Regions from separate parts of the Paenibacillus sp. PvR133 genome, predicted to be linked through region 2. Evidence: riboswitches for the same ligand, from Rfam matches in the RefSeq annotation. Region 2 holds a riboswitch; the other holds the start of a gene.
What was found. Region 2 has a riboswitch for ZMP and ZTP ahead of JOE49_RS03485 (TIGR01440 family protein). Riboswitches for the same ligand answer to the same signal wherever they lie in the genome.
Positions count from the first base shown of each region.

Region 1 (14,694 bases), 1.5 Mb from region 2:
AAATTGCGCATTCCGAAAATATACCTGCTGCTGATGGTTATATTCCTGTAGAGATGGAAGTCACCATTGCTAAACCTTATCGGGTACTTAAAGCACAGACCAAGCTGATCGTGAGAGGGAAGACTCCTCCGGTAGAGGACCCGACTGTAATCAGGTCCGTATACTTGGCGACGTACACCATTTCACAGGCCACTACTCTAGACCCTACAGCCTGGAGCATGCCCTATGTATTTCAAAATGCAAAGGGAGAGGTCATACCGTCCGGTCTATTGCCGTCAGACTTGAAGCTTCGTATAGAGGATTCCAGAGGGATATTTGACGAGGATGGACATATTGCCAACCTGCATCTGATTCCTGCATTGAACTCTGTCATTCCATTCAAGATTGAGGTTGAATCACCCTCTCAGGGAATTCACTTCATATCCGATGCCGAGTTAACTGTAGTACCAGGAGCACGCAAAAAGCAATATTTTGCTATCTCCATGATGCTACAGGGAAAAGATGCGGGCAGTACGACCACGGTAGAGCAAATTGAGCAGTCGCGTCAATTGCTGATGGATCACTTTGGTACCAACTTAAAAGTGACGTGGGCCATGGAAAATAGATTTATTTTTGTGGAATCAAATCGTCCGCAGCTTAAAAAGGTTTTGGAATACGTGGATCAGTATGGCGATGAAGTCGGGATTTTGGATGGGTATCCGAATAATCTGTTTGATCTTCCTGAATGGGAAGCACAGATGAACGAGTGGTTGTATATGTATCGTTATAATGCCCTCAATGAGCTGCACCAATCTGGTTCGTTGGGATCACCTTCGGTGTTTGAAAGTATGGATACAGACCAATATCGGAAGTATCTGCCTAAATCATTGACCGGCTTTACGGTGAATCCTGAGCAGGCCCAATGGCTTAAGGATCATTTTAAGATTACCTCAGCGATGGGATGGTCGGCTACACAGTATAATGTGAACAACATGTATGGTGAGGGTTCACCTTTGATGCCTTACTGGTCCCATAAGGATAATCCGATTGTTCCGGCACAGGGGCTTACAAATAATAGCGGTATCGTATTTATGAACTCGATTACGATTGATCCCATCGGGTCGCGCTATACCAAAGATTCTTCACGCTGGACTCTCCATCCAGGTGATCCATATGTGACGGAAACGGATGCGGCACCACAACTGTATATAGCACAGCAATATTTAGATAACCCGTATCAACGTTTGAATACAGTAAACTACATGTCCATTATTTTGGATGTCAACTGGCTTGCCAAAAACCATAACATGTCTCAAATATGGGAAAACTTTGTGAAGCACTTCCCTGTTGACCGTGAGGTTGAGATTGTGGGCGTGGACGGGCTGAAACAGATTTATGAATCGATAGCTGGATTGAGTAATGATCATACGGAGTTTTCACTCATGTTTAGAGGCTCAGGTTTTAAGGCAGTTATGGACTCCAATAATTCACCAGCCAATCTGCGTTACTTGTGGACTGAAAACGCCTCACAGCGGATTATTTTATCCAAGGAGGATGGAGATGCGGCATGGTCCATTATTGACTTTACTGACTATACCCGAAATCCGATTCCGAAGATGGCCTACAATCTGGGTAAGAACACAGATGTAAGCTATGTCACTGGAAGGAACTTTAAGCTGCATCCTACAGCTCCGTTAACAGCAGATGAAATTCAGCGCGTAAAGGATCGTTTAAAGGAAATCTATTTCGCGGAAGAAGTAACTTATAAGTAAGGGTTTGGAATGACAGAATTTTTAAGACTTGAGGTTTTATGAAAAGGGGGTGTCCCAACAGCCATGGAAATGGTTGCGGGACGCCCCTTTGTTTTAGAAAAAAGGTTTTACACCCATTCAATAACCTGATCTACAGATCGCCGAGTTTTGCCACGCGGTTCGTTGAGACGGTATCCAAATGCCACCATACAAGAAATACCGAAATGCTCGGCATCCATAATGCCTTCCTCGGAGAGGATGCGTTCGATTTCCTGTTTATTAAAACCTTCGATAGGGCAGGAATCAATGCCGATTTGAGCTGCGGCAGTCATCATGTTGCCCAGTGCGATGTAGGTTTGTCGGCAGCCCCACTCGAACAAGGCTCTTTTATTTTCCTCCAGCCCAAAATCTGATTTTAGAAAGGCATCATACACTTTCTCTCTGCCTTGAATCACTTCAGCGGGTAATTGCTGCACGTTCTCCATCATACTCTTGATATAATCGGAGGAGGCTACCATATCTTCAGGAAGTCTAGAGAGGATGAGTACAAAATGGCTGGCTGTTGGCAGTTGTTTTTGGGCCCCCCAAGAGTAAGGCAGCAGCTTCTCACGCATAGCATTACTCTGAACGACAACAAATTTCCAGGGTTCAAAGCCAAACGAACTCGGGGATAAACGGCCTGTTTCAAGAATAAAATCGAAGTCAGAATCGCTAATTTTCTTATGGCTATCAAATTCCTTCGTTGCATGTCTGAACTCGTATGCAGATAAGATTTGATCTTTAGTAGTAGTTAAGGTTTCCATCGTTATTCCACTCCTTATGGATGTTGATTAAAATTGACGCTTACCAAGTGACATGCTTAATATTAGAATATACATGACCGTTTTTGAAGTACGCACATTAATGTGCTGTAGTATATAAAATGATACTAAGGAGGAGAAAAGCCTATGCGTAATCGGAAAGGCGGCTTTGGGGAATGTACCGCTGGAAATGATCAGGCGTGTCCAGTTGAGTTCACGCTGGACGTGATTGGGGGCAAATGGAAAGGGATTATTTTATATCATCTCATGTATGGGACTAAGCGATTTAGCGATTTTCGGCGGATCTGTCCGGGAATTACTCAGCGTATGCTGACACTCCAATTGCGTGAGCTGGAAGAGGACGGAGTCGTTCACCGTGAAGTCTACCAACAGGTTCCTCCTAAGGTCGAATACTCTCTCACCGAATTCGGAAAAACGCTCATCCCGATTATTAACTTGATGAAGGATTGGGGAGAAGAATATAAAACAAAACAGCGATCACCAGAAAGCAGCCTTCAACAACCTAGCCCCAATGGTAGGTTTTGAGACGGCTCCACAAAGAAGACCTGGCCATCATTTTGGCAGGTCTTTTCATTTTTAAAGTGAAATGATGCAAAGTTCGTTTTTCAGTTGACAGTAAGGACGACGCTTGATATATTTCTTACGATATTGATAATCATTATCATTATCATGTGTATCGGGAAGATCATCTTCACAATATATAGGGGGCTAATCAGTTGAAAAGAAAATCGTATTTTATGATGACAGCTATGTTACTTGTATTGTCTGTACTCATCAGCGCTTGCGGCGGAAATAATAATGGAAGTAATCCGGCTTCATCTTCAGGAGATAAGCAAGAGTCGGCTACTACTGGAGAGACTAGAAGCTTTAAAACGGTTAAGGGGGATATTCAAATTCCTGCTAAGCCCCAGCGTATTGTAACGGATTTTTACGGTGGAGAATTGCTGTCCGTGGGTGCTAACGTGGTGGGTGTGGAGCCGACTGCGTTTCAAAATCCTTTTCTGACCGATTTGCTGAAGGAAAAAGGAACCAAAGAGGTGGGTGATCCGACCAATTTGGAAAAGACGCTGGAACTCAAACCCGATCTGATCGTGGTTATGAAGGATACGAATTATGAGGCTTTGTCTAAAATCGCACCTACCCTATACATTCCGTACGGTACGACGACTAATATCTATGATACGGTCAAGCTGTTCGGAGATATCACCGGGGAAAAGGAGAAGGCTGAGCAATTTATTGCTGCATTTGATAAAAAGGCCGCTGAAGGTCGCGCACGTCTTAAAGGCGTGATTGACGAAAAGGCAACTTTCGGTCTGTATGAGCTGACGGACAAGCACGCACTTTGGATCTTTGGCGACAATGCGGGGCGGGGCGGACAAGCCGTGTACAATGCGCTTAAACTGAATATGCCAAAGAAAACAGCTAACTCCAAGGAACAAACGGTGCAGCTTTCGATGGAGGTATTGCCACAGTATGACGCAGATTATATGTTCCTGACTACGTATGACCCGGAGAAAAAGGGTGACGCGCTCAAGCAACTGAAATCGTCTGCTGTGTGGGGGAATCTTCCTGCGGTGAAGAACAATAGAGTGTTCTTTAACGATTTTGATACGTATTATCGCTATGATCCAATCGCTATTACCGGGCAAATTGATATGATCGTAGATATGCTGGTCGAAAGAGAAAAAGAGAATAAAGTTAAACAATAGGTGTGAGATTCTGCGTTGTGACGAATTGTCCAAAACAGATGGGAAGTCGCATAATACACGCAGTATATAGCATAAAAAACCAGTCCAACATGAATCATGTTTGGACTGGTTTTTTATTTACTATTTCGTCGTAATTTCGATAGTATCTTCTTTTTGTATCCAATCAGTTATTTTTTTGAAGAAATGTTTTAGAACAGGTTAAACACGGTTATGAGCAGACTAATTCGCTATTCGACTGCGCACCATCAACAAGGTTTGGTCTTTGATTTGTCCGATTTCACGGATGAGTGCGGCTGTCTTGGTCTCATAGGAGTATTTGACATCCAAGTCTTTCAGCGAAGCAAGGTTAATGTCGACGGTAAGCAGGGCAGATTGAGCTGCTGCTTCGAACAGGATCGCGCCGATGCCAAGATCTGAAATCACATTTTTATTGGACATTTCCACAATGTTATAGGCTTGCGACAATCCGTCCCGGCATACTTCCAGCAGGCGCATGGGTACCTCAATGGCAGCGATCACCGCTGTCTGTAAGGAATGGGTACGATAGCGCTTTTCTTCATCTGTTTCCTTGGGCAAACGCAGCGCGGTCATGTACTGTTCAAAGGATTGGATGTCTGCGACCATTAGTTCCTCACAATGTGTAGACAATCTTTCCATGCTGCTAATGACGTCCGTGATTTGTTCATGGATGTGCGCATATTTTTCTCCTTGTGAAAGGTTGGCGGTCATGGAGGTCATAGCCGCGCCTAGTGCCGCAGCTAGTGCGGATACACTTCCTCCGCCGGGGGTAGGCGCTGCACTTGCAGCCTCTTTCAGAAAATGTCCGATGGAATTGTTCCACGACAGTTCACTCATGAATAGACCACCTCTCTGGAGTAGTGTTGCAGATGTATCGCTTTGAGCAGATTTTTGTACAAAATCGCAGTCGTTAAGGTGCCAACACCGCCGGGAACCGGAGAAATGGCATGTACCTTTTCACCCACGTTTGAAGCAGCGTCACCCACGATTTTTCCTTCCAGCGTCTCGTTAATTCCTGCATCCACGAGAATCAGACCAGGATGGACCATATCCTGCGTAATCACATCAGGGCATCCGACTGCGACGAAGGCAATGTCTGCATGGCTCAGATGCTCTGCAATATCACGCGTACCTGCATGACAGGCGGTAACGGTGGCATTTTCTCTTTGCAACATGTGGAAAAGGGGAAGTCCCACTGTCTGCCCGATGCCCACGAGCGTGACATTTTTGCCTGCCAAGGTGTGACCGTAATGCTTGAGCAGCTCGATACAGGCTTGAGGTGTTGCGGGATATAGTCCGGCGTCACCTGTTACGGTAGCCAGCTTGTTATCAGGTGTTATTCCATCAATATCCTTGTAGGGGGCGATGGATTGTTTAATAACGGAGGCAGAAAGATGTTGGGGAAGCGGCAGTTCCAGCATAATGCCATGTACATGGGATGCATCGTTCAGACTGCCGATCAGGTGCAGTAGCTCGGCTTCGCTAACATGACGGTCAAAAGTATGGAGATGAAATGAGATGCCCAGCTTCTCCGCTATTTTTTGCTTGGTCCGTGCATAGTATGCAGATGCCGGATCGCCTTCTACCAATAGGGTCGCCAGATGGGGACGGTGTCCTTGCTGCTTCATTTTTTCTACCTGTGAACGGATCGTTGCATATACTTGCTCAGCTGCTTCTTTGGATTTCATGATTATAGCCATCGTCCGTGCCTCCTCTGAATTTATCGCATGATTTATCAACAGGGTGTCATGGTCTTAAAACGAAAAAAAGTATTTGCACAAGGTCGTCAAGACAGACGAATCCTCTGCAAATACTTCTCCCAGGCGAACGGTACGCTTTTTTGTATGCTCCCTCGTGGTTCATTCCACTGACTTCGCCAGTCACATACAGCGTTATTATACCTTATATTTTAACAAATAATCATCAGAAAAGAAACCCGCGAACATTTGGAAAACGGGTTGTGTTACTTGTCTATATGACAAATGTCATATACCCGAGCTGACGTTTATGACTACAGCGCCTAGAGGCTTTACCTTATACTGAGATTAGATCAACATGTACGCCTAACAGGATCAAGGTATAGGCGTCATTTTAAAGGAGGATCATAATGAGTATGACACAACTCCCATTAGCCCAATTGAAAAAAAATATGGCTCCCTACGAGAAAATAAACACAAAATCCAGCGTTCTGCAACTCATCAATACCTTGGGTCCACTGATCCTATTGTGGTATGCTGCTTATCTTAGTCTGTCGGTTTCGTACTGGCTGACACTTCCAATTGCCATTGTTGCATCGGGGTTTGTGGTACGGACGTTTATTATTTTTCATGATTGTGGTCATCAATCCTTCTTCAAAAGCCGCAAGCTGAACGACATTGTGGGAACGATTACAGGTGTTATTACGCTCTGTCCTTATCACCAATGGAAAAATAGTCACGCAATCCACCATGCAACCAGCAGTAATCTGGATAAAAGAGGCACAGGTGACATGTGGGTGCTTACGGTAGAAGAGTACACAGAGGCTTCCACATGGACACGGCTGGCCTATCGCATATATCGAAATCCTTGGGTTATGTTTGGACTAGGTCCGATCTATACTTTTTTGATTTCCTATCGGTTTAATATCAAGACAGCCAAACGCAAGGAAAAAATGAACACCTATGTGACGAATATATCCATCGTTGTATTGTACGCACTGTTGTCATGGGCTATTGGATGGCAGGCCTTCCTTCTCGTACAGGCACCTATCTTTTTTGTATCTGGTATGTTGGGAATCTGGCTGTTCTATGTACAACATCAATTTGAGGATTCGTATTTTGAGCACGATGAAGAGTGGAGCTATATTAATGCGGCCGTAGAAGGCAGTTCTTACTACAAGCTTCCTAAAGTATTGCAATGGATTACGGGCAATATCGGATTTCATCACGTTCATCACTTGAGCCCAAAAGTGCCAAATTATAATTTGGAAAAAGCACATGAAGCGACACCGTTACTTCAAAAGGCGACCACGATCACAGTAAGTAGCAGTCTGCAATCTTTGAAGTTCCGACTTTGGGATGAAAATACGAAAACCTTTTTGACCTTTAAACAAGTGAGGCCGCTTCTCAGCAAACGTGTTGCAGTTACGAAACCCATCCCTACACCTGTTGTAAGCACAGAAAGAAAATAACTTTGTACAAAACTCTTCTGAAGAGATGTTGAAAAATTGCAGTTTACTTTGAGAAATCTAAAGGGATAACATCCTTTTAGATTTTTTTTGTTTATATTGAAAATGCAGTACTTTCATTCTTTGTTTTAGCAAGCGCTATTGACAAATCGATTTTCAACCTTTACATTCTATATATCGAAACGATATATCTCGATTATATATATATATAAATTAGCTACATGTAAACAGAGATAAGTTCCCTTTGATTTCAGAAGGATAATTCACTATGCCAGGAAAGAAGGAATAGATTTTATGTTGATTTATGTAATACTTGGGTTCCTCTGCGAAAAGGATATGACAGGATATGAAATCAAGCAGAAGATGACGATAAGCACTTCCAACTTTATTGATGCCAGCTTCGGAAGCATATATCCTATGCTGAAAAAAATGGAAAAGGGGGAGCTTATCAAGTATGAAGAAGTGGTAGAGGAAGGCAGATTCAAAAAATCATATGGTATTACGGAAAAAGGGAAGAGTGAATTTATAGAATGGTTAAAAACACCATGTACTTTTTCCCCTTTTAATTATGAGTATTTGAGTAAGCTTTTCTTCTATAAATATCTTGACGACATTGAGGTTGTTCGTTTGATTGCCAGCTTTCAAACTACTGTCGCCTGTGAATATAACAAGCTTGCCTTGATAGAAGAGAAGCACGTTCATGAGATGGGTGTATATGAGCACGCGACGTTGATGTTTGGCAAAGAATATTTTCAAATGATTATGAATTGGCACGATGAACTCACAAGAAAAATTACAGGAAAGAAGGATAATGAAGATGAGAATGACAAAGAAATTTAAATTGCAGATTGCAGCTAAAAATGTGGATTTGTACAAATGGGTAACTGAGATGACTCCAGCTGAATATGAATCATTTTCAAAAGCTCACAAGGCAATGGGCAGTTATTTTGAAGATGGTGAATTCTATATGGTTAATGTTGAAAATATGGGGAATGAGATGATTGTTCAGCACTATCAATTAAAAGAGCACACAAAGGATCATTTGCGTTTCTACTCTGACAAGACAGAAGCATATATATGGCGATGGATACCCGCCATCGTTGGAGTTCCATGGGAAATGAAGGTCACGCCTGTTGCTAACAACTCTTGCGAATTTAGTTGTACGATTGGAGCGGACTTTCCATCTCGGCTACTGGCTTTTGCAGCATGGATAAATGGTTTTGGTGGATTCTTTATGAGAAAACATTTAGCCGATGAGGGCGGAAAATTTGCTAAAGATATAGAAAAGAAATTTAATAACGTTAGGTATGTATAATTCATGAACGAGCTGATCAGAAATATAGACCAGTCCCATTTCAAAGCACGATCTGGTGCAGTGGGTGGAGTGTACAGCGAATGGCTTAAGTTTGAGATCAGTTCCCGCAAAATGGACGGCTTCTAATCAAAGTGTTCATTTGCGGTTCACAGGAAAGGCTTTACCTTTGGTGCTTTCGAGCAGAGGAAACAGTGGTATGATAAGATAAGGGATATAAGTCATGTGAAGTAGAAGAGGGTGGCAGAATGCAAAAGTGGTATCAGATTTTCCAAAGAAATACAGGGCTTAGTCCTTATGTGTGGGTCGTCTTTTATATCCTGCCCTTTTACTACTTTAGCTCTTCATCTACAAGTCATATTATTCTGGGTACTGCTATTATTTTGGTATTCTTTGCATGTTATGTACTGGCTTTTGTCTCAAAAGGCTGGCTCATATACTTTTGGACCAGTGTACAGATTGCCATATCGATTACCATGACACTGCTGTTTAGCTATATGTATTTTTCCATATTTATCGCCTATCTGATCGGTAATATTAAAAGTAAGGCTGCATTTACGACGCTGTATATCATTTTAATGGTTATTACGATTGGATTGATCAATTACGGTTTTGTATCTCAGAATCCCGTTTTTATTAAACAGATTCCTTTTATCCTGCTCAATCTGATCGGTGTGATTCTCCTTCCGATTACGAATTTTAATCGCAACAAAAGCGATCGGCTCCAAGTCCAATTAGAGGATGCCAATAAGAAAATATCGGAATTGATTAAGCTGGAGGAACGGCAAAGAATTGCGCGTGACCTGCACGATACCTTAGGTCAGAAGCTGTCACTCATCGGGCTGAAGAGCGATTTGGCGGGCAAACTGATGGATCAGTACCCGGAGCGTGCTCATGCTGAAATTAACGATGTTCGTCTCACGGCGAGAAGCGCGTTAAAAGAGGTGCGGGAAATGGTTACTCAAATGCGAGGTATGCGACTAGAGGATGAGCTGTTACGTATTCGGCAGATATTAAAGGCTGCTCACATTGAATTGACCTTGGAGGGCGACCCGAAGCTGGAGCATACATCATTAATGAATGAAAATGTACTTAGTATGTGTATGAAGGAAGCAGTGACAAATGTGGTTAAGCACAGTGGAGCCACCGCTTGCTCCATCACTATTGAGCCGTCTCGTAAGGAACTAACTCTTCGGATTCAGGATAATGGAGTCGGTGCTACGAGAGAAAATGGTACCCTTCGTGGAAATGGCCTACAAGGAATGAAGGAAAGGCTCGAATTCGTGAACGGATGTATGGAGCTGCGCTCAGATCAGGGAACGACCTTGGTCATTAAAGTGCCCAATATCCCTGAAAAGCCGAATGAGGAGGTGGGGCCATGATTCGAATTGTTATTGCAGAAGACCAGCGTATGCTGCTGGGTGCTCTAGCCTCCCTGCTAGACTTGGAAGAGGACATGAAAGTAGTCGGAAAAGCAAGCAACGGGGAAGAAGCTATAGAACTGGTGAAGCTGCACCAGCCGGATATATGCATTATGGACATCGAAATGCCGATTAAGAGCGGATTGGATGCGGCTGAGGAACTCAAAGCCTTGAACTGCAAGGTACTGATTTTAACTACGTTTGCTCGCCCCGGGTATTTTGAACGAGCGATCAAGGCGGGGACACACGGTTATCTGCTCAAGGACAGTCCCAGTGAAGAGCTGGCTTCCTCCATTCGAAGTATTATGGCAGGTCGACGTATTTACGCTCCAGAACTGGTCGATGATGCTTATGCCGAAGTCAACCCGCTAACAGAGCGTGAAAAGACCGTTTTGGCGCTTATTGCTGACGGAAAGAATACAAAAGAGATTGCTGGTGAACTGTATTTAACGACAGGGACGGTGCGCAATTATATTTCAGTCATTCTCGATAAGCTGGGTGTCAGTAACCGGATCGAGGCGATTACACGTTTTAATGAAAAAGGTTGGTTTAAGTGAGAAACAGGGACGCTATGAAGCAAAATGTAGCGCTCTGTTTTTTTTGTTTATCCATAGATTTGGTATGCCTTTAGCGTACTACCTTGTGATACAATAGGATAGTTGTCCACAGGATGGACTGGAGTACAAGGAGGAGCAGAACTGCATGAAACAAGCCCCATTTATAGCCGTTGAAGGGCCAATCGGAGCAGGTAAAACGACGTTGGCTTCGATGCTTTCAACCGAGCTACATTTGCCGATAATCAAAGAGATTGTCGAGGAGAACCCATTTCTCGATAAATTTTATCAAAATATAGATGAGTGGAGTTTTCAGCTGGAAATGTTCTTTCTCTGCAATCGGTATAAGCAGCTGGAGGATACTGGTCTGCAATATATCGAGAAAGCTCAGCCCGTTATTTCTGATTATCATATCTACAAGAATTTGATTTTTGCTGAACGTACGCTTAAGGGTGTGAAGCTCGAAAAATATCGTCAAATCTATCATCTGCTCACAGATGATATGCCTAAGCCAGACATTATCATTTATATTAAAGCAGATTTGGATACCTTGCTGGGGAGAATTCGCAAGCGTGCACGCTCTTTTGAACAGGAGATGGACCCCGCCTATCTGGAGCAATTAATAATAGATTATGATAAAGGCATTCAGTTTCTCGCTGAACAGTCCCCTTCCCCTCGTATATTGACCGTGAACGGGAATGAAATTGATTTTGTAGAAAACCAGGCACAATTTAAACAAATTGTTTCCGATGTAAAGGAGCTTATATAGTGAATAATTACAACATTCCTGCGAATGCCCTGATTACGGTAGCGGGTACAGTGGGTGTAGGTAAATCCACGCTGACTGGTGCTTTGGCCGGACGCCTTGGTTTTAAAACCTCTTTGGAGCAGGTCGATCATAATCCCTATCTGGAGAAATTTTATCACGATTTCGAAAGATGGAGCTTTCATTTGCAAATTTATTTTCTCGCGGAACGCTTCAAGGAACAAAAGAATATTTTCTTGTCTGGTGGAGGTTTTGTGCAGGATCGTTCTATTTATGAGGACACAGGCATTTTTGCGAAAATGCATGCCGATCAGGGAACGATGAACCCTACCGATTATGAAACGTATACTAGCCTGTTTGAGGCGATGGTGATGACACCGTTTTTCCCGCACCCTGATGTGTTGATCTATTTGGAAGGCAGTTTGCCCTCCATACTGAGTCGGATTGAGGAGCGCGGTCGCGAGATGGAGATCCAGACCGAGCGTTCTTATTGGGAGCAAATGCATCGCAGATATTCCAATTGGATCAACGAATTTGATGCCTGCCCTGTACTGCGTCTGAACATTGATGAATATGATGTACACGACCCAGCTTCCATGGATGCCATTTTGGAAGAAGTAGGAAAAGTAATATCAAAAAAATAGAGATATAACCCCAAATAAATAACAGGGACTGTGGTACAATCAGTATAAATTATGCTGATAGACTACAGTCTTTTTTTGTCGAATGAACATGTTAAAGCATGAGATATGACTAACGGTATAGTGGACAAGTTTAGGCTGGAATGCGAGAATAGGTACATATGAATTGTAATGACTCACGGGAAGGATGGGATACTGTGATGCGTTTTGGTATTGTTGGAACCAACTGGATAACAGAGAGGTTTATTCAAGCTGCGATGGAGACGGACGAATTTTCCCTGACGGCGGTGTACTCACGCACAGAGGATAAGGGCAAAGCTTTTGCTGACAAATATAACAGCCAGCCGGAGGTTTTTACAGACCTGGCGCAAATGGCCGCAAGTGATCAGGTCGATGCCGTATATATTGCCAGCCCCAATTCCTTACATGCGGAGCAGGCGATCTTATGTATGAATCACGGAAAGCACGTGTTGTGTGAGAAACCTTTTGCGTCTAATACAGCAGAGGTGAAGAGCATGATCGAAGCCGCGCGCAACAACGATGTTCTGCTGATGGAGGCCGTTAAATCCACACTTATGCCTAACTTTAAAATAATAAAGGATCATATGTATAAAATAGGCCGGGTTCGGCGTTATTTTGCAAGCTACTGTCAATACTCCTCACGCTTTGATGCTTTTAAGCAAGGTAAGGTATTGAATGCGTTTAATCCAGCCTTTTCCAATGGTTCCTTGATGGACCTTGGAGTGTATTGTTTGTATCCTATGGTGACTTTGTTCGGCAAACCTGAGGAGGTTCGGGCGGTTGGTGTACTTTTATCCTCTGGTGTCGATGGCGAGGGCAGTATCGTGATGAAGTATCCTGATATGGATGCTACGGTCATGTATTCCAAAATTACAGATTCCTATCTGCCTGCTGAAATTCAGGGTGAGAATGGAACGATGGTGATCGACAAAATCAGTCAGCCCTATGAGGTGAAAATTCATTATCGGGACGGCACGATTGAAGATCTGACCAAAGCTCAGACGCGTGAGCCCATGTATTATGAAATTCAGGAATTTATTGATTTGATCAAGAGTGGTGAACGCAACAGTTCCATTAACTCCTTGGAGTGTTCACTTACAGTCGCTGAAGTGATGGAGGAGGCAAGACAACAATTCGGCCTTCGTTATGAAGCAGATTTGAAAAATACTTCTGCACATTAATCAGTGGAATGATCAAGATTACAATGCACAAAGGGCTGCCGATTTTGCAAACTTTGCAAATATACGGTTAGCCTTATTTGGCTTTGTAGCCCTAAAAGTGTAAGCAATTGTAATGACAGGAGTCAGAAGGCTATATTCATTTTTTATTGACAGATTCTCCTTCTTGTCTTAAGGTGTTAACAATGCAATATACAGTTAAATAATCCCACCTTCGTTCAAACGAAGATTAGGGAATTTTTTTAGGGTATAAATCCGATTAAATCCACCGGATTACTAAAATAGGATGGAGGAATACATACATTGTAGACGTAAGGAGGAAGCAGTTTGATAAAGTTTGAACAAGTTAGCAAAATATTTACCTTACCCAATCGTAAGGTAAATGCACTCGAAAAGGTTTCGTTATCGGTTAAAAAAGGAGAAATTTTCGGCGTGATTGGCTTTAGCGGTGCAGGTAAAAGTACGCTGCTGCGGCTTGTCAATTTACTTGAACGCCCCTCAGAGGGACGAATTGTCGTTAATGATCAGGATGTTACTCAGATACGTCCTAAGGAACTAAGGAATTTAAGAAGACGGATCGGGATGGTATTCCAAACCTTTAATTTGTTTAACTCTCGTACTGTATATGGGAATCTGGCTTATCCTCTAAAACTGGCTAAACTGCCCAAGGCACAGATAGATGCTCATGTTAAGGAACTGCTGCAATTTGTTGGATTGGAGGATAAAGCGGATTCCTATCCGGAGCAGTTATCTGGCGGGCAAAAGCAACGGGTCGGCATTGCCAGAGCACTAGCGAATTCGCCCGATATTCTCATCTGTGATGAAGCGACCTCGGCCCTCGACCCGGAAACGACAGAAGATATATTGAGGCTGCTGAAAAAAGTAAATGAAGAGTACCAGATTACGATCTTGCTCATTACCCATGAAATGAATGTGATTCGCAGTATTTGTGACCGTGTGGCGGTGATGGAGAATGGGAGGGTGATTGAGCAGGGCAGTGTGTTCGATGTATTTGCCAATCCACAGACGAAGACGACGAAAAATTTTATTCGCTCTGTACTGAATGATCAGCTCTCACCCAAACTGCTAAGCAAGATTCGGGAGCATCACGCTGGCCGATTGTACAGACTTGTTTTTCGGGATGGAACGACCAGTGAACCGGTGCTTTCTAGAGCGACACGGAAGCATAATCTGGATTACAACATTGTATATGGAAGCATTAGTGAGCTACAGGGAGCGCTGTTCGGAAGCTTAATTGTCGAGTTAATCGGTGCAGACGATGAAGTTAACAAAGTCGTGGAGGAACTACGAACGACGGTGGAAGTCAGGGAGGTCGTCGATCATGAGAGTTAATTGG
Region 1 covers NZ_JAFIBS010000001.1:2,282,802-2,297,495, forward strand. Annotated here, with positions in the region: gene JOE49_RS10195 (S-layer homology domain-containing protein) at 1-1,751, shown strand, start outside; gene JOE49_RS10200 (NAD(P)H-dependent oxidoreductase) at 1,859-2,533, opposite strand; gene JOE49_RS10205 (winged helix-turn-helix transcriptional regulator) at 2,678-3,076, shown strand; gene JOE49_RS10210 (ABC transporter substrate-binding protein) at 3,268-4,260, shown strand; gene JOE49_RS10215 (cyclodeaminase/cyclohydrolase family protein) at 4,480-5,115, opposite strand; gene JOE49_RS10220 (bifunctional 5,10-methylenetetrahydrofolate dehydrogenase/5,10-methenyltetrahydrofolate cyclohydrolase) at 5,112-5,978, opposite strand; ZMP/ZTP riboswitch at 6,089-6,172, opposite strand; gene desA (Delta(5) desaturase DesA) at 6,386-7,447, shown strand; gene JOE49_RS10230 (PadR family transcriptional regulator) at 7,739-8,284, shown strand; gene JOE49_RS10235 (hypothetical protein) at 8,262-8,759, shown strand; gene JOE49_RS26665 (hypothetical protein) at 8,763-8,885, shown strand; gene JOE49_RS10240 (sensor histidine kinase) at 9,005-10,138, shown strand; gene JOE49_RS10245 (response regulator transcription factor) at 10,135-10,734, shown strand; gene JOE49_RS10250 (deoxynucleoside kinase) at 10,880-11,500, shown strand; gene JOE49_RS10255 (deoxynucleoside kinase) at 11,500-12,141, shown strand; gene JOE49_RS10260 (Gfo/Idh/MocA family protein) at 12,339-13,340, shown strand; gene JOE49_RS10265 (methionine ABC transporter ATP-binding protein) at 13,665-14,690, shown strand; gene JOE49_RS10270 (methionine ABC transporter permease) at 14,680-14,694, shown strand, end outside.
Region 1: another riboswitch for ZMP and ZTP. It lies ahead of JOE49_RS10220 (bifunctional 5,10-methylenetetrahydrofolate dehydrogenase/5,10-methenyltetrahydrofolate cyclohydrolase); the one in region 2 lies ahead of JOE49_RS03485 (TIGR01440 family protein).

Region 2 (14,694 bases):
TCGGTGATTCATGCAACATGTTTTCTCACCCCTTTCTCAGTTGAGCCATCATTTTTCCTGAAGCGCGAATATGATGCCTATAATTAACAGAAGAAATTGTCCAGTCACCAGGCTTGCCATTACAGCGATCTCATGGAAATAGGCCGGAAATTCTATCGCCAGCACCACTGCCAAAATTGAGGTCCCTAATCGAACGCCAAAGCCAATACCAAACACTCTCTTCTTTCTTTCACCGGCGGCCGCACTCGCAACCTGTCGAATTTTGTAGGCCATATACAGCACATTTAGACAGCTTACTCCCGTTCCCAGAATGATTCCGTGAGCAATGTCACGATGTTGGGGCATGAAGGCGGAGACCAGGAAACACAGAGCCATAATACCAAGCGCTACGATCCATAACATTTTTTGCATACGGGTCATCTCATTCATGGTTATCCCTCAGTACCTTTCCGATCACAAGGGCAATACTTAATGCGCCTACAACCAAGCCTGCGAGAACGCTTACGCCAATCCAAATTCCGGAGCCACCAAGTTTGGCATCAAGCCATTTTCCTGCATAGAAACCACCCAGTGTGCATATCGCCAAATCAATGCCGATCGCGCTCACCAGTCCTATAGCCTTAAAGGCATTTCCGGTGTTATTTCGGTTGTTGTTTTGCTTGGAAGGTTTGACCACTTTTCCATGTCACCCCTGCAATTCCAGTCCATTTTACTTAAATATAAGATACTTTGTCAATTGAGATATTTTAGTGCCCTAAAGTATAAAATCAAACGACAAAGCATCTTAAATTGCTGTATCCCTTGGTAACCGTACAGTTTAACTGTATGCTTGCCTTGTAAAGAATAATTATATCGGACGAACGCCTTTTGTGAACATTGTGTGAAATTCTTCAGGGCGTTCGGATTGAACACCATAATGGTGCAAAATCGCATTGACAATTCTTACTGATGCTTGTCCATCACCGTAAGGATTCGCTGCTTGGCTCATAGATTCGTACAACGCGGAATCTGTCAAAAGTGCCTTGGTCCGATTGTACACGTTCTCTTCACTCGTACCCACCAGTTCCAAGGTGCCCGCTTCAATTCCTTCTGGTCTTTCAGTCGTATCACGCAGCACCAGAACAGGGACTCCGAACGAAGGCGCTTCTTCCTGAAGCCCACCGGAATCCGTAAGGATCAGATGTGTATGTGGGTAAAAATTGTGCAGATCCACAACATCCAGCGGATCAATCAGCTTAATACGCGGATGGTTGCCTAAAATCTCAAATGCAGGTTCCTTCACAGCCGGACTCGGATGAACCGGGTAAACAATAGCGATATCCTCAAACTCATCCGCAATTCGCTTAACCGCATTAAAAATCTGACGATGCGGTTCCCCTTGGGATTCCCGGCGATGTGCTGTCATAAGAATCAGGCGTTTGCCCTGAGCCCAGTCCAGTACGGGGTGCTCGTAATCCTGGCGAACCGTATACTGAAATACGTCAGTTACTGTATTGCCTGTAACATATATTCGCGATTCAGGCTTATTTTCCTTCCGCAAATTTCCAGCAGATAAAGAAGTAGGCGAGAAATGCAGATCAGACAGCACGCCTGTGAGCTGACGGTTCATTTCTTCAGGATATGGAGAAAGCTTGTTCCACGTCCGCAAGCCTGCTTCCACATGCCCTACTTCAATCTGCTGCATAAAGGCTGCATAGCTGGCGAGGAAAGTGGTCAGCGTATCGCCGTGAACCAACACGATATCGGGCTTGGCCTCACGCAATACAGGTTCCAGACCTTGAAGTACCCGCATGGAGATTTCATTAAGTGTCTGGCGATCCTTCATTACGTCCAGATCATAGTCAGGGTGAATATTGAAAACTTCCAGAACCTGATCAAGCATCTGGCGATGTTGAGCCGTAACGCATACCACGGACTCGATATGCTCCGGGTGACGCTGAAGCTCCAAAATAAGAGGAGCCATCTTAATCGCTTCCGGACGCACACCAAAAATTGTCATCACTTTGATTTTGGACATTTTCTGTTGAACCCCTTTTCATAATAAATGTCCGCTTCACAGATCTTCCTTATTCAGAAAAACGACCTGTCATAACGTCCATAGATTTTGCCGAACCGCCAAAGGCAGTCTACTTGGTTCCGTACAAGCGGTCTCCCGCGTCACCAAGACCTGGAATGATGTATCCATGATCATCCAGACGCTCGTCCAATGCAGCGACGTAGATGTCTACATCAGGATGCGCATCCTGCACAGCTTTGACTCCTTCAGGAGCAGCAATCAGATTCATCATTTTAATTTGAGTGCAACCTCTCTTTTTCAACACATCAATCGCCGCAATTGCCGAGCCCCCCGTTGCAAGCATCGGATCAATCACGATCAATTCACGCTCAGTTACATCTGTAGGCAGCTTCGTATAGTATTCTACGGGTTGCAGCGTCTCAGGATCGCGGAACAGTCCCACATGGCCTACCTTTGCTGCAGGCAGCAGCTTTACTACGCCATCCAGCATACCCAAGCCTGCACGCAGAATCGGAATAAGACCCAGCATACGTCCTGAAATCACTTTACCTTCTGTCTCAGCAACCGGTGTCTGCACCGTAATGCTTTCCAGCGGGATATCCCGTGTAATTTCATAAGCCATCAATGTTGCTACTTCATCCACCAGCTCGCGGAAATCCTTGGTGTTTGTCCGCACATCGCGGATAAATGTAAGTTTGTGTTGGATCAAAGGGTGATCGCAAACCACCAGTTTCGCCATAATATATTCCCTCCGGTATTATCGTCACGTTCTTTCGCGCCAGCATATCGAACTATCCTGAGTCGAAAGGATCTATGTAACCTATTTGTACAAACCAAATAAGCACAGATGCAATGCGTGCCTGTAAATCCTGTTTATTATAACATTCCCTTGATTGATTTAACACCTGCCACCGCAACCTTTTGTCAAGGGAAAGATATGACATGTAAAATACTTATTAAGACCACTTCACGTGTGACTTTCGTCACATAAAAACACATCAAAAAGGCTCTGACGGCACTTGACCGTCAAAGCCTGTGGACTTTAAGCTTCCTGCCCGACCTATCCCCTTTGCATCCTCCTGCAGCGCTATTCTTTTATCTATACTTCAAATTGTCCCATGCTCCCTGAAATTGCTGAAGCATTTCATCCTTCGTGATAACCCCTGCAATATAGGCTTGCATACTACTGCTTAAATCCTGATTCAGCCCCTTCGGGAAGCGTTGGAAGTTCCAGCTCCATATCTTGCCTTCCCTCACATGCCGAGATATTTCTGCACCTAGATCACCTGTCATCTCGTCACTGGACGTGATACTTTTGAAGGCGGGAACAAACTTAAACTCCTTGGTGATATAGTGCTTGCCTGTTTCTGATGTGACCAACCAATTGAGGAATTCTTTTGCCTCCTGCTTCACAGGCGAATTTTTGTTGACCACCCAGTTCGAAGCCACTCCGACAGCCAGTCTACCTCCTGTGGAGGGATCATTGTCTATAGGCGCAGGCAGAATACCCAAATTCAAGTTAGGATTAATTCCATCCATTTGCGGTTGCGTCCAATTCCCCTGGTGCATCATAGCAGCCTTACCTGTCGAAAACAGTGTCACTTGTGTATTGTAATCCGTCGTGAGCGGATTGCGGTTTCCATATTTTATAGTCAGGTCAAGCAACTTCACCCACTGATCGAACACGGGGTTACCGGGGATGCGAGCCGTTCCTTTGTTTAAATCCGCAACATAACTTTCCGGGTTCGGCTGTCTGGCAAACGGGATATTGATAAAATGGTTCCCCAGAACCCACCATTCCGCATACCCGTTAGCAAAAGGTATAATCCCTGCCGCTTTCAGTCGCTTGGCTGCTTCTTCCAGTTCATCTATCGTCTGAGGCAGTTTGGTTATGCCCGCTTTTTTGAACAAATCCTTGTTATAAACAAAGCCAAATCCTTCTAGATTCATAGGCTGTCCATAAATCTTACCGTTAACCGTCATCGGCTTACGAGCAAAATCGTCCAGGTCCTTCACCCATGGCTGATCCGACAAATCCTCCAAGTACTCCAGCCACGTATCGCGGTCCTGGTAGCCCTCATTTGTAAAAATGTCCGGCTGATCGCCTGATGCGAATTTAGCCTTCAACGAAGCACCATAGTCCGTACCACCACCGACAGATTGGATATCCAGCTTGATGCCAGGGTGGGTCTTTTCATATTCAGCCTTCAGCTTGTTTAACGGTTCCGAAATTTCTACTTTGAATTGATAAATGTGTATCGTTTTCGTCTCACTCTGTTGAGCCTTCGTATTTCCACAACCTGCAAGTGTACATGCGAGCAGCACCATCAAGGAGATGACAAGTAACGCTGGTTTTTTCATCGGTTATCCCTCCCATCAGCCTTTGACCGCACCGGCTGCAATGCCAGAAACGATGTATTTTTGCATCACCAGAAAAAACACAACAACTGGCGCGATCCCCAATACCAGTGCTGGCAGCGCCAAGTCCCATTGCTTGGTGTACTGACCAAACAACATATAGGTTGCAATCGGAATGGTGCGCAGCTCAGGATCATTCAAAATGAGTGAAGGCAACAGATAGTCATTCCAGATCCATAAGGTGTTCAAAATAAGTACGGTTACGAACATAGGTAGCAGCAGTGGACAAACGATGCGAAAGAACACCCCGTACCGGGATGAACCGTCCACCCTTGCCGCCTGCTCGATCTCAATAGGTACCGTTTTAATAAAGCCATGAAAAAGAAAAACGGACAAAGGCGCTCCAAAACCCAGATAACATAAGATCAGTCCCGGTATACTGTTGTTCAAGCTCAATACGTTGGACACTTCCATAAGCGGCAACATAATTGATTGAAAAGGGACTACCATCGCAGCCACAAGCAAACCGAATAGGCAACGATTAAAAAGAGTGTCATGCCGAACCATCTGGTAAGCGGCCATTGAGCTGATTAGCAGCAAAAGCGCATTACTGACGATCGTGACAATCAGTGAATTCCCCAGTGCTGTGGGAAAGTTTATTTTATTCCAGGCGTTAGCATAGTTTTCAAAACGGAAGGTTGTCGGCCACGAAGCGGAATGGGCCAAAATGTCGCCAAAGGATTTAACGGAGTTTACGAGCAAAAAATAGAACGGAACCAGAAAGATTAACCCGATCACAATAAGTAATAATTCAGCAGCCCATGTGCCCAAACGATAGTTTGACGTTTTTCCCATTACATTTCGACCTCCTTTTTCTTCGTGAGACGCACCTGAATGCTGGTAATGATCGCAACGACCACAAAGAAAATCATAGCTTTGGCAGTCCCTAATCCAAGTCGATTATTTGTAAACGCTTCATTATATATGTCCAACGCTACAGACTCTGTCGACTTGAAAGGTCCCCCCTTCGTGAGAGCCAAATTCAACTCAAATACTTTAAAGGACCAGGATATCGCCAGGAACAAGCAGACGGTCACCGCTGGCATAATAAGCGGCACTACAATATGACGCAAAATCTGTCTTCGGCTCGCACCGTCGATTTGGGCCGATTCAATAAGGGCATGCGGGACATTATTCAACGAGGATATGTAAATAACCATAAGATAACCCGCATATTGCCATACAAACACAATGACAGTTCCCCAAAAAGCAGTTGGCCCATCACCCAGCCACGGCAGTTTAAAAAAGGAAAGCCCTGTCGCCTCTCCTACCGCAGAAAAGCCGCGTACAAAAATAAATTGCCAGATAAAACCGAGCAGTAAGCCGCCAATCATATTGGGCATAAAAAATACAGTTCGCAGTGCATTACGGGTACGCAGCGGTTTGGTAAGTGCATAGGCTAGGAAAAAGCCAATCAGGTTTGTCAGAATGACACCACATACGGTAAACCGGACCGTAAACCAGAACGCATTACGGAAATCTGGATCATCCCTAAAAATATGAACGTAATTCCCTAGTCCGAGCCATCGGATATTTTCAGATACTCCATCCCAGTTCGTCATGGAATAATACAGCCCCAGCAGGAACGGAATGACCATAATCAAGACGAAAAACAACGCCATCGGTCCCACAAATACGAGTTGCTGCAATAATTGCGCGTATTTTCTTTGACTCAATGCAATCACTCCTTTGTCGTAGATCATGAAGGATAGCGCGCATAAACCTTACTGTAATCGCTTATTACCCAAAAATGTAAGTTTCGAGTCGTTCGGAAGCAAAAAAAGGCTGTTCTCCTCCGGCTTACGGAAGGAAAACAGCCTATAACATAAAGATTATGAATGTTGATGAATTAGTATTGAGTTCCTGGATAGATCGGGAACTTGTCTGTCAACTCGCCAACCGCTTGGCTTGCTTTGGACAATACAGTATCATCTTTCGGATTTTTAAGGGTTTCGGCAATGATTTTACCGATTTTGACCATAGCCTCTTCATCCATACCACGAGATGTTGCAGCAGGTGTACCAATGCGAATCCCGCTTGTTACGAATGGACTGGTCGGGTCAAAAGGAATCGCATTTTTATTGACCGTGATGCCCACGGAATCCAATACATGCTCCGCTTCTTTACCTGTGATATTCAAATTGCGCGTATCCAACAGCATCAGATGGTTATCCGTACCACCGGATACAATGTTAATTCCTTCAGCCAACAATGTTTCAGCCAGAACCTGTGCGTTGCGGACTACGTTTTGCGCATAGGTTTTGAACGATGGCTGGAGCGCTTCACCCAAGGCAACCGCTTTGGACGCGATCACATGCATCAGTGGCCCCCCTTGAGTACCAGGGAAAATAGCTTTATCAATCGCTTGCGCCCATGCTTTGCGAGTCAGAATCAGACCCCCACGCGGACCACGCAGCGTTTTGTGTGTCGTTGTTGTTACAAATTGGGCATGCGGAACTGGACTTGGGTGAATTCCCGCTGCCACAAGACCTGCGATATGTGCCATATCCACCATGAACAAAGCACCTACATCATTGGCAATGGAAGCAAAAGCTTCAAAATCAATAGTACGCGGATATGCACTCGCGCCAGCTACAATCAGACGAGGACGGTGCTTGAAGGCTGCCTTGCGCACTTCATCGTAGTCGATGCGGAAGTTGTCTTCGCGTACACCATAGGCAGCAAAGTTATACAACAAGCCGGAAGCGTTAACCGGACTTCCGTGTGTTAAGTGGCCACCATGCGCCAGATTCATACCCAGTACAGTATCTCCAGGTTTGAGAGCTGCCAGATACACCGCCATGTTGGCTTGTGCTCCAGAGTGAGGCTGCACGTTAGCATGCTCGGCGCCGAACAGTTCTTTCGCGCGGTCACGTGCGATGTCTTCAACGATATCTACATGCTCACAGCCACCATAGTAGCGTTTGTTCGGATAACCTTCAGCATATTTATTCGTCAGCACGGAGCCCATAGCTTCCATTACTTCTTCACTGACAATGTTCTCGGATGCGATTAGCTCGATATTGTGGCGTTGTCGTTTCAGTTCAAGTCCCATTGCTTCCATCACTGCCGGGTCACTTTTACGCAGGTGTTCCATCATGATTGATTACTCCCTCTCCATAGTCAATTGTTGGGTATACAAGCAAACGCCTGCTCCTCTGTTGGGTACCTCATCATCAATGCAAAAAAGATTAGTACAAACATGCCGCCATGCCAAATGCTAATCGCAGTTTCCGCCGACTTCTTGCTCCAGACTGTACACCGCCCGTTGTCCGCCAATAAGTGGAGGACGGGTGAACGCTGCTGTCACACGTGCTTCGCCAATCCAGCGAAGGCTTGGGCGAAACGGAACAGCAATGGGTCGCAGATGCATGCCAATCAGCGTTTCGCCGATGTCTATCCCGGCATGAGCCTGCACGTTCGCCGCCAAACACGCGTCGCTCATAGAACGATAGGCGACGGTAGCCATAGAGCCTCCTGCTGTACGAACAGGAACAGCTGCAACCTCCATCAGTCCCAATCGCTCCAGCACAGCCCGTTCAACGACCAGCGCTCGGTTCAAATGCTCACAGCATTGAAACGCCACATCAAAGCCATACTCCCTGCGAACAGACTCTACTCCAGACAACAGTTGCTGAGCCACATCGAGCGCTCCCGCCGTACCAATCCGACTTCCAGCCACTTCACTTGTGCTAACGCCGATAACCAGCAGGCGACCAGCCTTGAGACTGGCTGCTTCTGCGATTTCCCGCACGACAGAAGTGGTCTGTGCTTCCAGCGGAATCTCATGATCTAATTGTTCCACCATTGGAACCTCCTTTGGTTGAACAGCCTCTCAGAGACTAGGCACGGTCTCATGCCCCAAGTTCAACACACTCTCTCCTGATCACAATCTGACTATATTATAGCCGATGTTTCAGATTTCGAGCAGAAAAAATGGAAGAATCTTTAATGGAATCAACTCTCAGCTAAAAATCTGGCATAACTTGTATATGAAAAAAAGAGCAGTCCACACCTATGTGGAATTGCTCTTTTGCCCAGGCGACCGGCCGTATATCCGATGCTCCATCGTGGTTAATCCCACTTTTGTCGCCAGTTACATCGGATTCTCATTTTTCCACCTTATCTTAACGGATTAACCGCCGAAAATCAACAGATTCCGTACAAAACAGATGAGTAATACCAATTTTATTCGGAAGATGCCTTTAGCTTGTCCAGCAGCTTATGCAGTGCCGTACGGATTTCCGCAGCTGTGACATCGTAATCTTCTCGCGAACCACCAAACGGATCAGAAATATCAAAGCCCGGAATCCGTTGGTGTAATTCAATCATTCGTTCACGCTCCTGCGCCGATAGCTCTTGTCCGAGTGAAGCCATCAACTGCTGTGAAGCATATAAACTATCCAACTCCTGTACATCATTCAACACCGCATCCCGGTTCTCCACATATTCCTTAAGCGTAAATACTTTGCCCGCCGTTTGGGGAAAGCGCTGAATTACGTGCTGTTTATGTCCTTGCGTCAAGGTTAAGATCAGATGCGCCCACCCGGCAAGCCCGTCGCTCAAAGGGGTTGAAGTGATCTGATCGGATATATCATGATCACGTAGAACCGCCTCTGCATGTCGGGATATCGGCGTGCCTTCCATCGCGGCTACTCCCGCAGAACGCACTTCCAGTTCTAGCCCATGCTCAGCAGCCAACTTACGCAGCATCCCTTCAGCCATTGGACTGCGACAGGTATTCCCTGTGCATACGAATAAGATATTCTTCAACGTTTTCACCCCCCGTATGTTAAAAAAATATATAAACAGAGGATTACTATAATTCTAATCCCTTACTATAATCCTGCATTTATTTTACACTGTCTACGCTAAAATCAAAACATAAACATAAAGCCGAATGCCAGCAAAATGGCACCGCCCACTGCTTCTCCATAATCTCCTAGATTGCGGCTGACCTTGCGACCCAGCAACAGGCCCAACATCGCCATTGCTCCCCCGCAAAAACCAAACGCCAGAACGGACAGCACCAGATCACTCTGGAACATACCCAGTGACACTCCTACAGAAAATGAGTCAACGCTCACCCCAAGTGCAAACAGCAAAAGGCCTAAAGGCGAACGATGATCCAATACCTGTACGCCGTCCCCTTTAAAGGAATTATACACCATATGCCCGCCCAAAAGGATGAGTAGACCCCCTGCGAAGTAGGTCGTCACATGACCTAATAAAGAACTCATATAATGGCCTGTGAACATTCCCAGCAATGGCATCAGAATGTGAAAAAAGCCAATGACAGTACTGATGCGCAGCACGTCTCGCAGGCGTATCCCCTTCATGCCGATCCCTACGCCCAGCGATAACGCATCCATTCCTAGCGCTACCGCCATGATCAGAATCGTTACAACCTGCCCGGCATGGGCAGAGGCTGCCAGCATACTCCATCCCTCCATTATCCGTCTGTTCTTGTACACGTTATGCGGACAAGGGGCAAATCAGTACAAGCATAGACTGAAAGTACCCAATACCGAGACGAGGAGGGAGGAAAATTTAATATAAGAGGCTCTGATTCGACAGAAGCTACAAGCGGACGATTCGGTGACCTGCCGCTTTAAGCAGGCGGTTCATGACGGCGTCTCCCAATCCTTTCGGCGGACAGGATTCCGACAAAATGTAGGTGACGCCGTCCTCGTCGCAGCGGCGCAGCACGCCGTACAGGCGCTGCGCTGCCTCATGGAGCGCGTCCAGCTTGCCTAACGTGTAGACGCGCTCTCCGGCGTAGCCGGCGGCATGCTCGTCGAACGCGAGCACTGCCGTGCGCTCCCCGCGCGCGGAAGCCTCCGCCAGCGCGGCGCGAATCCAGCCCGTCACCTCAACGGACGACGGGCCTTGCACCAGGCTCAAGCGGCCTCGCGGCGCGTAGTGCGTGTACTTCATGCCCGGCGAGCGTGGCGCCGGGCTGTCCGCGTCCTCCCCGGGCGTAGCGACCAACGCCGGGTCCAGCACGACAGCGCGAGCAACCGCAGCGAGCTGCTCGGCCGTCACGCCGCCGGGGCGCAGGATGGTGACGGTTCCGTCGTCACCCGCCTGCACTACCGTGGACTCCAGTCCCACCCCCGTGGGACCTCCGTCCAAAATGCCGCCGATGCGGCCCTCCAGATCCTCCCGCACATGCTGTGCAAGGGTGGGACTGGGTCTTCCCGACCGGTTGGCGCTTGGCGCAGCCAGTGGACAACCCGCTTCAGCGATCAAACGAAGCGCTATCGGATGATCCGGCATGCGCACACCAACCGTGTCCAGCCCGGCTGTCACACGCGATGACAGTGCCTGCGGCACTACCGGCAATACGAGAGTCAGTGGTCCCGGCCAGAACATATTCATCAGCGCTCGGGCTGTATCGTTTATTTCTGCTACCATACCCTCTAATTGATCAACATCAGAAATATGTACAATGAGCGGGTTATCGGAAGGGCGTCCTTTGGCAGCAAATACCGCCTCCACCGCTTTTGTACTACGCGCATCGGCCCCCAGGCCGTACACGGTCTCCGTAGGAAAGGCTACCGTCTCTCCAGCTTGGAGGAGTAAGGCGGCCTCGCGTATGCCCTCTTCCGCCGCAATCCGAGCCTGTTCATCCCAAATTTCGTCAGAAACATCCCCGTCAGTGTTGCTCACAGGAACCAAACATCTTACATCCCACCATTGTGTATGGGAAGACTTCAATGCCTGCTTCAGCTCGCGAATCCCCTGTTCATCTAGCTTTTGCTCAGGTTTTTCCTTTTGCACAAATTCTCCGCGCAAGTCTTGCATTTGATTCGATTTATCGCTCATATCAGATCATCCCATATCTTATTGTCATATACAGGCCAGTGATTTCGCCTGATCCTATAAGGCTACTTTGAAAGATCAGTTCATTTGGCTCTGCCATGTGTATATCTATCGTAAGCTCCATTATAGCATATGGGGAAACTTACACTCCTCAACGTTTAGGCAAACAAGCCACTCACCCAGCTACACAGTCCCGCAAGTGCATCCCACAGAAAAAAACGTACTTCCGGCTCCTTGTCAGCGGCATTCGTCCGACTTTCTCCGTGATCCGTTTTTGCTGATACCGTTTGTGCCGCTGCTTCCCCACTGCCTGCATCAATAAAGCACAGCGGAGGAAACAGCACGCACCACCAATTTTGCCCTTTTCCTTGCCCCAGCGTAACCCGAAGTGCCTCATAATTCCCTGCCGGGTAGACAAGACCACCGTACATTTTCGTTGGGAAAGGTACGCTCGCCAGTTCCACCTGATGATCATACGCAATGCCGCGACGAGCCAGTTCCATACCTACCAAACGGTCAATTTCAGGTAAATGAGCATCAATCAATGATCTCGCTTGGTCTAAGCTTTGCGGGTTTTCCAGCTCACCCACCCAGGCATTCATCTGCTGTACAATAGCATCCCGTATTTCGCGTTTAACCAACTGATCCTCCGGGCGATCCGAATTGGCCAAAATACGCAGTCGAATGGAATCATGTGGAATCACTTTCAGCCCTGCTGTTGCCACTCCTGATGCTAAGGTTCCTCTTGTTCCAGTGGTCATAGCAGCATCCGTCTTTTGACCTTCCCAAGACATCATTAATATCGAAATACAAAATAGTATCATTGCGGCTTGCTTTACCCAACTTCTCATTTTCGTCCCCCCAAACCCAAACTCTATCATGTCTATCAGTCTGTCCGGTTTGGGAGAGTCTAAACCTATGATTCTTGTAAAAGATTCAGGACCACTTTACAGATTTTTTCAAAAATACCCTCAAATCATGCTACACCAAGCTTCTGACCCTCACCGAGGAATATGAAAAAGCCCAGATTTCACAATCTGGACTCTCTCGTTGCACCGTTTCAACTCACACAAATACCAATCATTATCTAGCCACATTCCACCTGTACTAGGCTTTTTTCGCCTTCGTCAAGCTTAGTCTGGAAGGCTGTGGCAGATCATCCTCCAGCTCTTGGCCGTGCACCTTAATACTCATAACCAAGCCGATACTAGCCATGTTAATAAGCAACGAGGTACCACCATAACTTATGAACGGGAGCGTAATCCCCGTAAGCGGCATAATGCCCAGAAACGCACCAATATTCTCAAAAATCTGGTACAGCAACATGGACACAATCCCGACAATAATATACGGTCCGGCGCGATCCCGGCATTCCAGCGAAATCAGGATCATGCGGTGAATCAAAATAAAATATAACAATAGCAGCACTGAAGAGCCTACAAAGCCAAATTCCTCCGCTACGACCACAAAAATAGAATCCGCGTACGTATAAGGAACACGCCCGGACTGTACTGAGGTTCCTTGCAAAAAGCCCTTGCCCATCATCCCGCCAGAGGCTATCGCCAGCTTGGCATTTTTGGTATGATAAGACGCCTTCGCGGTTGCCTCTTCCGGTACCAACCAAGGGTCCAAACGCTCAACCCAGTGACTACGGCCAATCCCCTTCATAAAGGAATCAATCTCATCGTGAAACGAAATATAAGCTTTGATCCCGCCGCCAACAGCGACTGCAAATACTATGAATCCGATCAACGCATGGGATGCCTTCACATTACCAATCCATAGCATACCGATGACGATGACAATATAACCGAGCGCATTACCCAAGTCATTTTGTGCCATAACCATGGCAAACGGGACAAAGCTCACCAGTGCGACCGGAAGAACATCCTGAATAAAATACAGCTTGCTCTTGCGCTTTTTGATCAGCATATAAGTCAGAAAAACGATAAGGACCAGCTTGAATACCTCAGCAGGCTGAAGATTCAAGCCACCAATTTTCAAAAAGCCCTGAGAGTTGTTAACCGTCCCGCCAAAAAATCCGAGACCCAACAAGAATATTCCGCCTCCATATACGTACAAGGCTTTTTTAATGAATATCCGAAAATCGACCATCGCTAAACCCAAAATCGCCACAAAACCCAATATATAATACCCGATCATCTTCTGGTAGTCATTGCCGTGCTCTGCCAAGTTCGTAGGGCCCCTACCTGCGCTGTATACCGTTATGATACTAATCGCCATGAGCAAAACCAGAATAAAGATAACCGGACCGTCAATTTTTTTCAATTTCTGAAGCATGATTTCCCCCTGAGCCGTTTCTCGGTCATACTCCTCTTATTCTAAAGGAAAGACTCGCAAAAAGAAAATGCAGCACTACTCCGAGACACCTAGGACATGTCGCTCGATCCCTGCAAGGTCAGGAACGATTATAATGTTCTTCCAATGACCTGCCTGTGCCAGCAGACCAGCCACGTCTCTGGCCTGTCCCATCCCCAGCTCAAACCCGATTAGCCGCGGCGGAGCCTGAAGGAGTCCGAGCTGTTCCAGCATTGCCCGATACGGGCCGAGCCCGTCAGGACCACCATCCAACGCCATCCGCGGCTCATGGTCGCGTACCTCTGGCTGTAAGCCAGCGATGTCAGCAGCCGGGATGTACGGCGGGTTGGACACGAGAATGTCCACCGCCGTTCCCACGAACGGCGCCAGCAGATCGCCCTCGCGGAATTCTACGGCTGCGCCGTTCGCAGCAGCATTATGAGTCGCTACTTTTAACGCGGCAGCCGAAATATCCCCTGCCGCCACGCGCCAGCTCGGTCGCTCAGCCGCCAGCGTCACGGCAATCGCACCGCTGCCTGCGCCGATGTCGAGCGCCTGCGGAGCGCCGCTTGGCCACAGCCGGTCGCCGTGCTGGAGTATCGCCTCGACGAGCAGTTCTGTCTCGGGGCGCGGAATCAGCACCGACGGCGAAACCGCGAACGGGCGGCCATAAAATTCCTGCCGTCCGATAATATACTGCGCCGGTTCACCCGCAGCTTTGCGGGCTATAATCCGTTCCCACGCCTCCTTGACGGAGGAAGGGAACGAATCACCCAGAGCAGCGTAAAACGCCGTGCCTTCCAACCCGAGCACATGCTCCAGCAGTAAGCGGGCATTGTGCTGCGGCTCCAGAACACCACAGCTTCCTAAAAAAGAAGAAGCCTCAACTAAGGCTTCTCTGACACTCATGTTCCGTTCCGGCGACATCCGATACACACAATCGCGTTCGTTCCCCAAAACTTAAACCTCTTGTTCCATCAAATCAGCCTGCTCTGCAATCGTGAGCGCTGATACGATTTCTTCGATCTCCCCGTTCATCACCTGGTCCAGCTTATGCATAGTTAGGCCAATACGATGATCCGTTACACGGCTTTGCGGGAAGTTGTAGGTCCGGA
Region 2 covers NZ_JAFIBS010000001.1:792,964-807,657, forward strand. Annotated here, with positions in the region: gene atpB (F0F1 ATP synthase subunit A) at 1-19, opposite strand, end outside; gene JOE49_RS03445 (ATP synthase subunit I) at 49-429, opposite strand; gene JOE49_RS03450 (AtpZ/AtpI family protein) at 422-676, opposite strand; gene wecB (non-hydrolyzing UDP-N-acetylglucosamine 2-epimerase) at 848-2,017, opposite strand; gene upp (uracil phosphoribosyltransferase) at 2,127-2,756, opposite strand; gene JOE49_RS03465 (ABC transporter substrate-binding protein) at 3,113-4,378, opposite strand; gene JOE49_RS03470 (carbohydrate ABC transporter permease) at 4,394-5,230, opposite strand; gene JOE49_RS03475 (carbohydrate ABC transporter permease) at 5,230-6,111, opposite strand; gene JOE49_RS03480 (serine hydroxymethyltransferase) at 6,285-7,535, opposite strand; gene JOE49_RS03485 (TIGR01440 family protein) at 7,656-8,243, opposite strand; ZMP/ZTP riboswitch at 8,464-8,545, opposite strand; gene JOE49_RS03490 (low molecular weight protein arginine phosphatase) at 8,624-9,208, opposite strand; gene JOE49_RS03495 (manganese efflux pump MntP) at 9,313-9,873, opposite strand; gene JOE49_RS03500 (L-threonylcarbamoyladenylate synthase) at 10,016-11,263, opposite strand; gene spoIIR (stage II sporulation protein R) at 11,419-12,111, opposite strand; gene JOE49_RS03510 (FtsW/RodA/SpoVE family cell cycle protein) at 12,368-13,561, opposite strand; gene prmC (peptide chain release factor N(5)-glutamine methyltransferase) at 13,637-14,536, opposite strand; gene prfA (peptide chain release factor 1) at 14,540-14,694, opposite strand, start outside.